DNA from 4 places in the Pantoea sp. BRR-3P genome. Region 1 is predicted to be linked to each of the others. Evidence: predicted binding sites of a transcription regulator. Region 1 holds the regulator's gene; each other region holds the start of a gene.
What was found. The regulator Fur, encoded in region 1, represses iron uptake genes when iron is present. The targets are predictions, from matches to a motif close to ATAATAATGAGAACNACTATCAA.

Region 1 (2,206 bases):
CGCACGCTGGAACAAAAGTCACGGCTTTACAAGTTCCGCACTTTTTACCGGTCTGCTATTATTCGCATAACTGTGCAGTCAACTGACTTACTTTCACAATCAGGATTTAAGAGGTTACCTAACCCATGGCAATCGTAGGCATTTTCTTCGGCAGCGATACCGGCAACACTGAAAACATTGCAAAAATGATCCAGAAACAACTGGGTAAAGATGTCGCCGAAGTGCATGACATTGCTAAGAGCACCAAAGAAGATCTCGATGCATTCGACATCCTGCTGCTGGGCATCCCGACATGGTATTATGGTGAAGCGCAGTGTGACTGGGATGATTTCTTCCCAACGCTGGAAGAGATTGATTTCAATGGCAAGCTGGTAGCACTTTTTGGCTGTGGCGATCAGGAGGATTACGCCGAATACTTCTGCGACGCGATGGGTACCATTCGCGACATCATCGAGCCAAATGGTGCCGTTATCGTCGGCCACTGGCCTACCGAAGGCTACCATTTTGAAGCATCTAAAGGTTTGGCCGATGATAAACACTTCCTCGGTCTGGCGATTGACGAAGATCGTCAACCCGAACTGACCAATGAACGCGTTGAGAAATGGGTGAAACAGATCTTCGATGAGCTGCAGCTGAAAGAGATTATTGAAGCCTAATCCCCTTCTCTGCCCGATGTGGGCGCTATCTCACATCGGGTAACGGAATTTCCTATAAAAATAATAGCTACGGTTTTTTAACTTTTCCCCGCAAATCTGTAGAATACCCGCAATGGTCACCCGCTTATTCCTCTGGCTGTAGAATGAGGCTGAGTGAAATGGAATCCAAAACTTACCGGTCTTGAAGACGTTAGTGACATTATCCTTACCCTCTTTATTGATTAAGGACGTTGCCTTGGTTTTCATTTCACTGCTTGAGTTCTATAATGAGACGCAAATGAGAATGCGCGTTGACCTAAACATTCAAGGCCCCTGCGCCGCAAGTGACTAGCAAAGTAACAGGACAATATCCGCATGACTGACAACAACTCCGCATTGAAGAAGGCTGGCCTGAAAGTCACGCTCCCCAGACTGAAAATTCTGGAAGTGCTTCAGGGACCCGGACCCGAGTCCCATCACGTCAGTGCGGAAGATTTGTATAAACGCCTGATTGATATGGGCGAAGAGATTGGTCTGGCCACGGTATATCGCGTTCTTAACCAGTTTGACGACGCGGGCATCGTAACCCGTCATAACTTCGAAGGCGGTAAATCCGTATTCGAACTGACCCAGCAGCACCATCACGATCACCTGATCTGCCTGGATTGTGGCAAGGTTATCGAATTCAGCGATGAATCAATCGAAACGCGCCAGCGTGAAATTGCCACTCGCCACGGTATCAAACTCAGCAACCACAGTCTGTACTTGTACGGTCACTGTGCTCTGGGAGACTGCCGCGAAGACGAGACGCTCCACGATAAGTAATTAAGTGTGCTATGCAGTATAAAAAAACCGGCGCTTGAGCCGGTTTTTTTATACCTGAATTCAGGCAATGAGGGTTTCTTGCAGGTAACGCCAGCGTGGAATGCTGGTGCTGCAATCAAGAACCGCCAGTGAAATACGGCTCTGATTGATGCCATTCATCATTTGTAATTCACGATACTGAATCGTCACTTCCTCACTTTGCTGCGAGATAATGGCGTGCTCGCTGGTCGCAATCCGCATACCTTCGCGTTGACCATTTAACTGGCGAAACAGCGCTTCCATCTCATTAAGATCCAACTGTTTACCTTGCGGTGTCACCATTTTAAATTCGGGATGAAAGTGCGACAAAAACAGGTCGATGCTGTCATCACTGCCTTCGACCTGATTGAAAATACGTTCGATAAGTTGATGTAAAACAACCACACTGTGCTTGGCTTCCAGAGCGAGACTTGTCATTTTTTTTCCTTTGGTAACCCGCGAAGCAACGTTTAAGAGCGCATAGCCTACCTGAAAAAAAGTTTTTCACACGGCCAAATGGATTAATTTTTCTAAAGTCAGAATAGTCGTAAACGACAAAAGAAACCTATTAACTGGCATGCAGAATAATTGATTACCCATTGCCAAATGCAGACAATAAAAAAGGGCGATTGCTCGCCCTTTCATGATCTTATCGTACTATCAGCAAAAAAGATTATTCGCCGATTTTTGCCCAGGTGTCACGCAAACCTACGGTGCGGTTAAACACC
Region 2 (2,206 bases), 1.8 Mb from region 1:
GCTGATCCATTACGCTCATCAGCGTGGCGTAATCCACGGATTTATCCGCCTGGAAGAAAATGGTGGTGTCTTTGTTGCCTTCTGTTTGAGCCGTCAGCGCATTTACCAGCGTCTCTTTCGTCACCGCATCGTTACCGATATAAATCTGCTTGTCTTCCTTGATGGAGAGATAAACCGGTTTTTCCGGACGCGGCTGAGGCGCGCTGGTGGAAGCGGGCAGATTCACGCGTACATCCACCGTCGCCAATGGCGCGGCAACCATAAAGATGATCAGCAAAACCAACATGACGTCGATAAACGGCGTCACGTTGATTTCATGCATTTCGCCATCGCCTACCGAATCATCGTTTAAACGCATCGCCATAATACTTATCCTACGCGCAGTTTCTGTGCCGCTGCCGGACGGTTGGCTTCTTTTGCGGTATCAACGTTGCCGAGGTCAAGGTCGCGGCTCTGCAGCAGCATGACCTGAGCGGCCACATCGCCCAGCGAGGCTTTGTAGCTGGCAATCATACGTGCGAAGACGTTATAGATAACCACCGCAGGAATCGCCGCAACCAGACCAATGGCGGTTGCCAGCAGCGCTTCCGCGATACCCGGCGCAACCACAGCAAGGTTGGTGGTTTGCGTTTTAGCGATACCGATGAAGCTGTTCATGATGCCCCATACGGTACCGAACAGGCCGATAAACGGTGCGACCGAACCGATGGTGGCGAGGAAGCCATTGCCGCGACCGGCATGACGGCTGAAGGCCGCAACGCGACGGTCCAGACGGAAGCTGGTGCGCTCTTTAATGCCGTCGAGATCTTCAGTGCCGGCTGACAGCTCCAGCTCATTCTGCGCATCATTGAGCAACACAGCGCTGTGGCTGTTGCCTTTGAAGTTTTCAGCAGCACGGTACGCATCGTTTAACGATCGGGCTTCGCCCAGCGCCTGCTGTTCGCGCTTCAGGCGACGTTTCGCCCCGCTCAGCTCAGCAAACTTACCGAAGAAAATCGCCCAGGTGACGACAGACGCCATTAACAGGCCAATCATCACAATCTTTACCACGATATCGGCATGCTGATACATGCCCCAAACGGAGAGATCCGTTTGCATCAAATCACTGGCTACCACGCTGCATCTCCAACTTCTGTTGCACAGTTCACGATTGAAGCGCGGATCATAGCAAAAAAAGCGCCCGAAGTGATAGTGGTTCTCATTACTATTTACAAAGCAAAGATGTCATTTATTTCCACCATTTAGCTGACGTTATGCACAATACTGGCCTCACTCTGATAATCCGCATTCAGGCTCAACCCACTACGCTGATTCGTGGTAACGTGGATGTTTTGTGGGAAATGTCAGGTAAGGCAGTGATGGCAACGAAAAAAATAGACACCACGCTTGTCAGCGCGGGACGCAGCAAACGTTACACTCAGGGCTCAGTTAACAGCGTGATTCAACGCGCTTCCTCACTGGTTTTTGATACGGTCGCCGACAAAAAACGCGCCACCGCCGGTCGCGCTAAAGGCGAACTGTTTTATGGCCGCCGCGGCACCCTCACCCATTTCTCGCTGCAGGATGCCATGACCGAGCTGGAAGGCGGCGCGGGTTGTGTGCTCTATCCATGTGGTGCCGCAGCGGTATCGAATGCCATCTTGTCCTTCGTGGAAGCCGGTGACCATATTCTGGTAAGCGGTGCGGTCTACGAACCGACGCAGGATTTCTGCTCAAAAATTCTTAGCAAGCTGAATGTCGCTACCACCTATTTCGATCACTGCATCGGCAGCGAAATCGGTGAGCTGGTTCAGCCTAATACGCGCGTGGTCTTCCTCGAATCGCCGGCTTCCATCACCATGGAAGTGCAGGATATCCCGGCGATTGTGGCTGCGGTGCGCGCGAAAGCGCCAGACGCGATCATCATGATCGATAATACCTGGGCGGCGGGCGTATTGTTTAACGCGCTGGAGCATGGCATTGATATTTCGATCCAGGCCGGCACCAAATACATTATTGGGCACAGCGATGCGATGATTGGCACCGCCGTGGCGAATGAGCGCTGCTGGGCGCAGCTGCGCGAGAATTCGTATCTGATGGGCCAGATGGTCGATGCCGATACCGCCTATATGGCGAGCCGAGGCCTGCGTACGCTAGGGACGCGCCTGCGTCAGCACGAAGAGAGCGGATTGCAGGTAGCCGAGTGGCTGGCCGCGCAGCCGGAAGT
Region 3 (2,206 bases), on a different replicon from region 1:
AAAATTGAGTTTTGAGGTTCCCCAATCCCAGATTCCGTTATGCGCTATGCCGTAACTCTGACGATACATGCGGTTGGTTTCATCACCGTACAGGGATTCAACCAGGCCATCGGTGCTGGCGTTACTATTACTGTTTTGCGTATCGCCGGCGTAAATATTGCCCTGACGGCTGTAGCCGTAAGTGAAATCGATGATTTGCAGCGGCGTCATTTTCCAGGAGAGCACGGTATTGATGTCTTTATTGCGCACGCCTTCACGTCCCGCCGCGTAAGAACCATTTTCAGCGGTATTGATATCAAACGCGTCGGCGTCGGTGCGGTTGATATTGCCGTACAGCCGCATCGTCAACGCATCACCCGCCAGCGGGCCGCTAAGATTGAAGTTGGCGCGGCGCGTGTCGCCTTCTTTGCTGTTTTCAGGCTGGTTGGTATACAGCGACAGTGAGCCATGCCAGTCGTTGGTGGGGCGCTTGGTGATGATATTCACCACGCCGCCCGCTGCGCCCGAACCGTAGCGCGCAGCGGCAGGGCCGCGGATAACTTCAATACGCTCCACCATATCTGCGGGCACCCAGTTGGTGTCACCGCGTGAATCACGCTCACCGCGCCAGCTATAACGCACAGAGTTGCGTGAAGAGACGGGCACGCCATCGATGAGAATCAAGGTGTTTTCCGGGCCCATGCCGCGAATATCGATCTGGCGGTTATTACCGCGGCTGCCGCTGGCACCGTTACCGGTGAGATTCACACCTGGCATTTTGCGAATGATGTCGGATAGATCGTTAACCGGGGGATTTTTCTTGATGTCTTCTGCCGTGATGGTGGAGACGCCTGGCTGTTGTTTAAGCTCCTGTTCAGCAGTGACAATCATCGATTCGTCGTCTGCAAGCTTTTCCGTGGATTCTGCTGCAATTGCAGGCGACGTTAGCACTCCCGCTAAAAAAAGCGCCACCGGACGCTTTTTGCCACGCATGGTTACATTCACTTAGATCTTCTCCCTGTTTCATTAACAATTGTAAGCAAATGCGCATGATAATGATAATGGTTCGCATTGTAATCCAGCATGACAAACATTTACATAAGACTGACAACGCGGCGAGTGGCGGGCAGGCGAGCTATCCGTTAGATAAATCCGTTATGTCTAAGACGAAAATGGTCAAACGATGCGGCATTAGCAGGCCTTTGATTCGGTGGCAGAATCTGAATTTTGCATGTTAAGCCGCGCCGTTAAGGGCACGGAAATAGTCTTGTAAAAACGCGCACCCTGCTATTGCCACAATTCGGCAATAGATATGTTTTTTTCGCATTTGTGATCGTTGCATATCTTCAATGAGAATGTCCTTGGGACGTAATGAGGATGAAAATTCGAACCACTGTGCGCCTTGACGCAAGGTGAATCAGAAGAAAAAACCATCGCTACCTCAACGCCTTTTCCCTGTGGGGAAACATTTTATAAATCAGGAGAAAGGTTCCAGTGAAACTCGCAAAAGGCATGACTCTTTTTGCGCTCGCTCTGAGTGCACACACCGCGTTCGCCGCCGATCAATCCGTCCCAACCGATAGCTCAATCCATGTGCAGGCCGATCCTGCGCTGAAAAGCCTGCTACCGGCGGATGTGGTTAAGCGCGGCTATATTGTGGCAGGAACCAACCCCAATACCCCGCCAACCACCTTCTATAAAGAAGACAACAAAACGCTGGCCGGGCGTGAAATTGATATCATGAATGCCGTGGGCGAGCGTCTGGGAATCCAGGTTCAGTGGCGCGACACCGGCGGTTTCGACAACATTATCCCAGGTTTGAAAACCGGTCGTTATGATGTGGCTCTTTCCAACATCAACGCCACGCCGGCGCGCGCCAAAATTATCGACTTTGTCGGTTATTACGATGCCAGCCGCCTGGGCATTATCTCGCGTAAAGATGCCAACGTTGCGCCGTTCAAAGACCTTTCCGATGTTTGCGGTAAAGAAGTCGGTGCGGGTTCCGGCACCACCCAGGTCACGCGCCTTGAAGACGCCAGCAAAGCCTGTGAAGCCGCGGGTAAAAAACCCATTAAAGTTTCGGTGTTCCCGGATCGTCCTGCGGGCGTACAAGCGGTGGTGAGTGGTCGTGTACCGATGTTCCTCGGTCCGTACGAAGGTCTGCTGTGGCAGGTTAAAGTCATTAAACCATTGACCATGAGCGGTGAAATCACCGTCCACGATGCGC
Region 4 (2,206 bases), 940 kb from region 1:
CTGTTTCACCGCCTTCAGCACGTTGAGACCGTTGCGATTCAGCAAATGATCAAGGCGTTGCTGAGCGAGCTTAAGGTCAGCGGTATAACCGAGCGGCACGCCGATACTCTGTTTATAGTTATCGCTCCAGTCTGCGCCGGTCATCAGGTATTTGCCCGGTTGGCTGGTAATCAGCTGCTCAAGGCCGATGGTGCCATTTTTGCCCGAGAACAGATCGCTGCCCACATTCTTCCCGCCCGCCGTTTCAATAAATTCGCCAAAGCTGCCTTTGCCATAGGTGAAACAACACTCGTCGCCGGTCATGCCCGCATGACGCTCAATAAACACCAGCGGACGCTGTTGGGCGGTGAGGGATGCTGTGCGATCGCGGATCAGGCTCAGACGCTGTTGGTAAAACTGACTCCAGGCTTCCGCATGCTGTTCATCGCCCAGCACTTTGCCCAGCAGGCGAATGCTCGGCACGCTGCTGCTTAATGGGCGCAGGCGAAAATCGATGAACACCACCGGAACGCCAATCTTCTCCAGCTGATCCAATACACGACTCTGCTTCAGCTTCTCCAGCACCCCGAAATCAAAAATGATCAGATCAGGACGCATCTGCACCGTGCGTTCAACGCTGAAATCACTCAGGTAAGCATTCTCCAGCATCGGCAGCTTGCTCAGCTGCGGAAAGCGTTGCAGGTAGAGCGCATAGAGATCCGGCGCTTTGGTTTTAAGCGTGTTATCCCAGGCAATCAAATTTTTGAAGGGATCGTCAGGATGCACGATTTGCAGCGCCTGTAGCGCCCGGGCATCAGCCAATATCACGCGCTGCGCCGGATGCGCTAGCGTCACCTGGCGGCCGGCAATGTCTGTGACAGTAATGGGATCGGCCGCGACGCATGCTGCAGCAGTAAGCAGCAGGCTCGCCAGCAGCGCGCGAATGAGGGGGAATCGCATGGTCAATCAACCTGTAAAAAGTGGAACGGAAACTGGGCTGTTAACCCTTTCATATCAAGGTTACAGCCATAAAAAGCGTGCCGCATAAACAAAAGAGCGTTTACGCATCAACTTGCCTTACTTTATAATTGATAATGGTTATTATTCATATTCTTGTTTCTTTTTTAAAACAAAAACAGTTGTCTTATTGGGGATTGATTTAATAAATGTTAAAGGGTTATCACTATTCGCTGCTTGCGAGCGCTATCGCCTTCGCATTACCCACCCATGCTGCAGAAACATCAACTTCTACAACCGCCGATCGTACCGACAACTTAACCGTGGTGGGCAACTGGCTCGACAATGCTGATCCAGACAGCGTGGTGCTTGACCATCCCGGCGCGCGAACCATTGTTTCCAGTCAGCAGGTGAAAGAGAAAGGGGCTGAAACGGTTTCCGAAGCTCTGCGCGGCATTCCCGGCGTGCAGGTCCAGGAAAACAACGGTACGGGCGGCAGTGACGTGTCGCTGAACGTCGGCGTACGTGGTTTGACCTCACGCCTCTCTCCGCGCTCCACCATTATGATGGATGGCGTGCCTCTGGCCGTTGCACCGTACGGCCAACCGCAGCTGTCGATGGCGCCTCTGTCGATGGGCAATATTCAGTCGATTGACGTGATTCGCGGTGGCACCGCGGTACGCTACGGGCCGCAAAACGTGGGCGGGGTGATTAACTTCGTCTCCAAAGAGATCCCGAAAACCTTCGGCGGCGGCGTCAGCACGCAGACCGAAGGCGCAGAACATGGCGGATTGAAAACGCTTACCAGTGCTTCCATCGGCGGTACCGCCGATAACGGTTTCGGCGCGGAGTTGCTCTACTCCGGACTGCACGGCCAGGGCTATCGCGCCAACAATGACAATACCGATATCGATGATTTCATGCTGAAGACTCGCTATGACTTCACGGATAAAGATCAGCTAACTGCCAACTTCCACTACTACAACGCGTCAGCGGGGATGCCGGGTGGTTTAACGGCAGCGCAGTACAAGGCCAATCCGTTCCAGTCGGTGCGTCGCTACGATCAATTTGAAGGCCGCCGTCAGGATATGTCATTCAAATATCGCCATCAGGAAGAGGATAGCCAGCTTGAAGTGCTGACTTACTTCACCAAAAGTTTCCGTACCAGTGATATTCAAAGCGGCATTGGCACCGGTGTGAATCTGGGTAAAAGTCGTCTGGCTGCCGCACCGCGCCATTATACGACCTGGGCGGTAGAGCCGAGTTATTC

Region 2: a site for Fur is predicted at 1,186-1,208, ahead of exbB (tol-pal system-associated acyl-CoA thioesterase). Genes of this name have one in related genera too.
Region 3: a site for Fur is predicted at 1,029-1,051, ahead of AAGR08_RS21845 (TonB-dependent siderophore receptor). Genes of this name have one in related genera too.
Region 4: a site for Fur is predicted at 1,068-1,090, ahead of AAGR08_RS17405 (TonB-dependent siderophore receptor). Genes of this name have one in related genera too.

The regions. Positions count from the first base shown of each region.
Region 1 is NZ_CP155066.1:2,823,783-2,825,988, forward strand. Features, by position in the region: gene fldA (flavodoxin FldA) at 126-656, shown strand; gene fur (ferric iron uptake transcriptional regulator) at 1,011-1,460, shown strand; gene AAGR08_RS13160 (hypothetical protein) at 1,521-1,916, opposite strand; gene glnS (glutamine--tRNA ligase) at 2,152-2,206, opposite strand, start outside.
Region 2 is NZ_CP155066.1:411,442-413,647, reverse strand. Features, by position in the region: gene exbD (TonB system transport protein ExbD) at 1-364, opposite strand, end outside; gene exbB (tol-pal system-associated acyl-CoA thioesterase) at 370-1,098, opposite strand; gene metC (cystathionine beta-lyase) at 1,359-2,206, shown strand, end outside.
Region 3 is NZ_CP155067.1:490,684-492,889, reverse strand. Features, by position in the region: gene AAGR08_RS21845 (TonB-dependent siderophore receptor) at 1-972, opposite strand, end outside; gene AAGR08_RS21840 (ABC transporter substrate-binding protein) at 1,474-2,206, shown strand, end outside.
Region 4 is NZ_CP155066.1:3,759,173-3,761,378, reverse strand. Features, by position in the region: gene AAGR08_RS17410 (ABC transporter substrate-binding protein) at 1-939, opposite strand, end outside; gene AAGR08_RS17405 (TonB-dependent siderophore receptor) at 1,146-2,206, shown strand, end outside.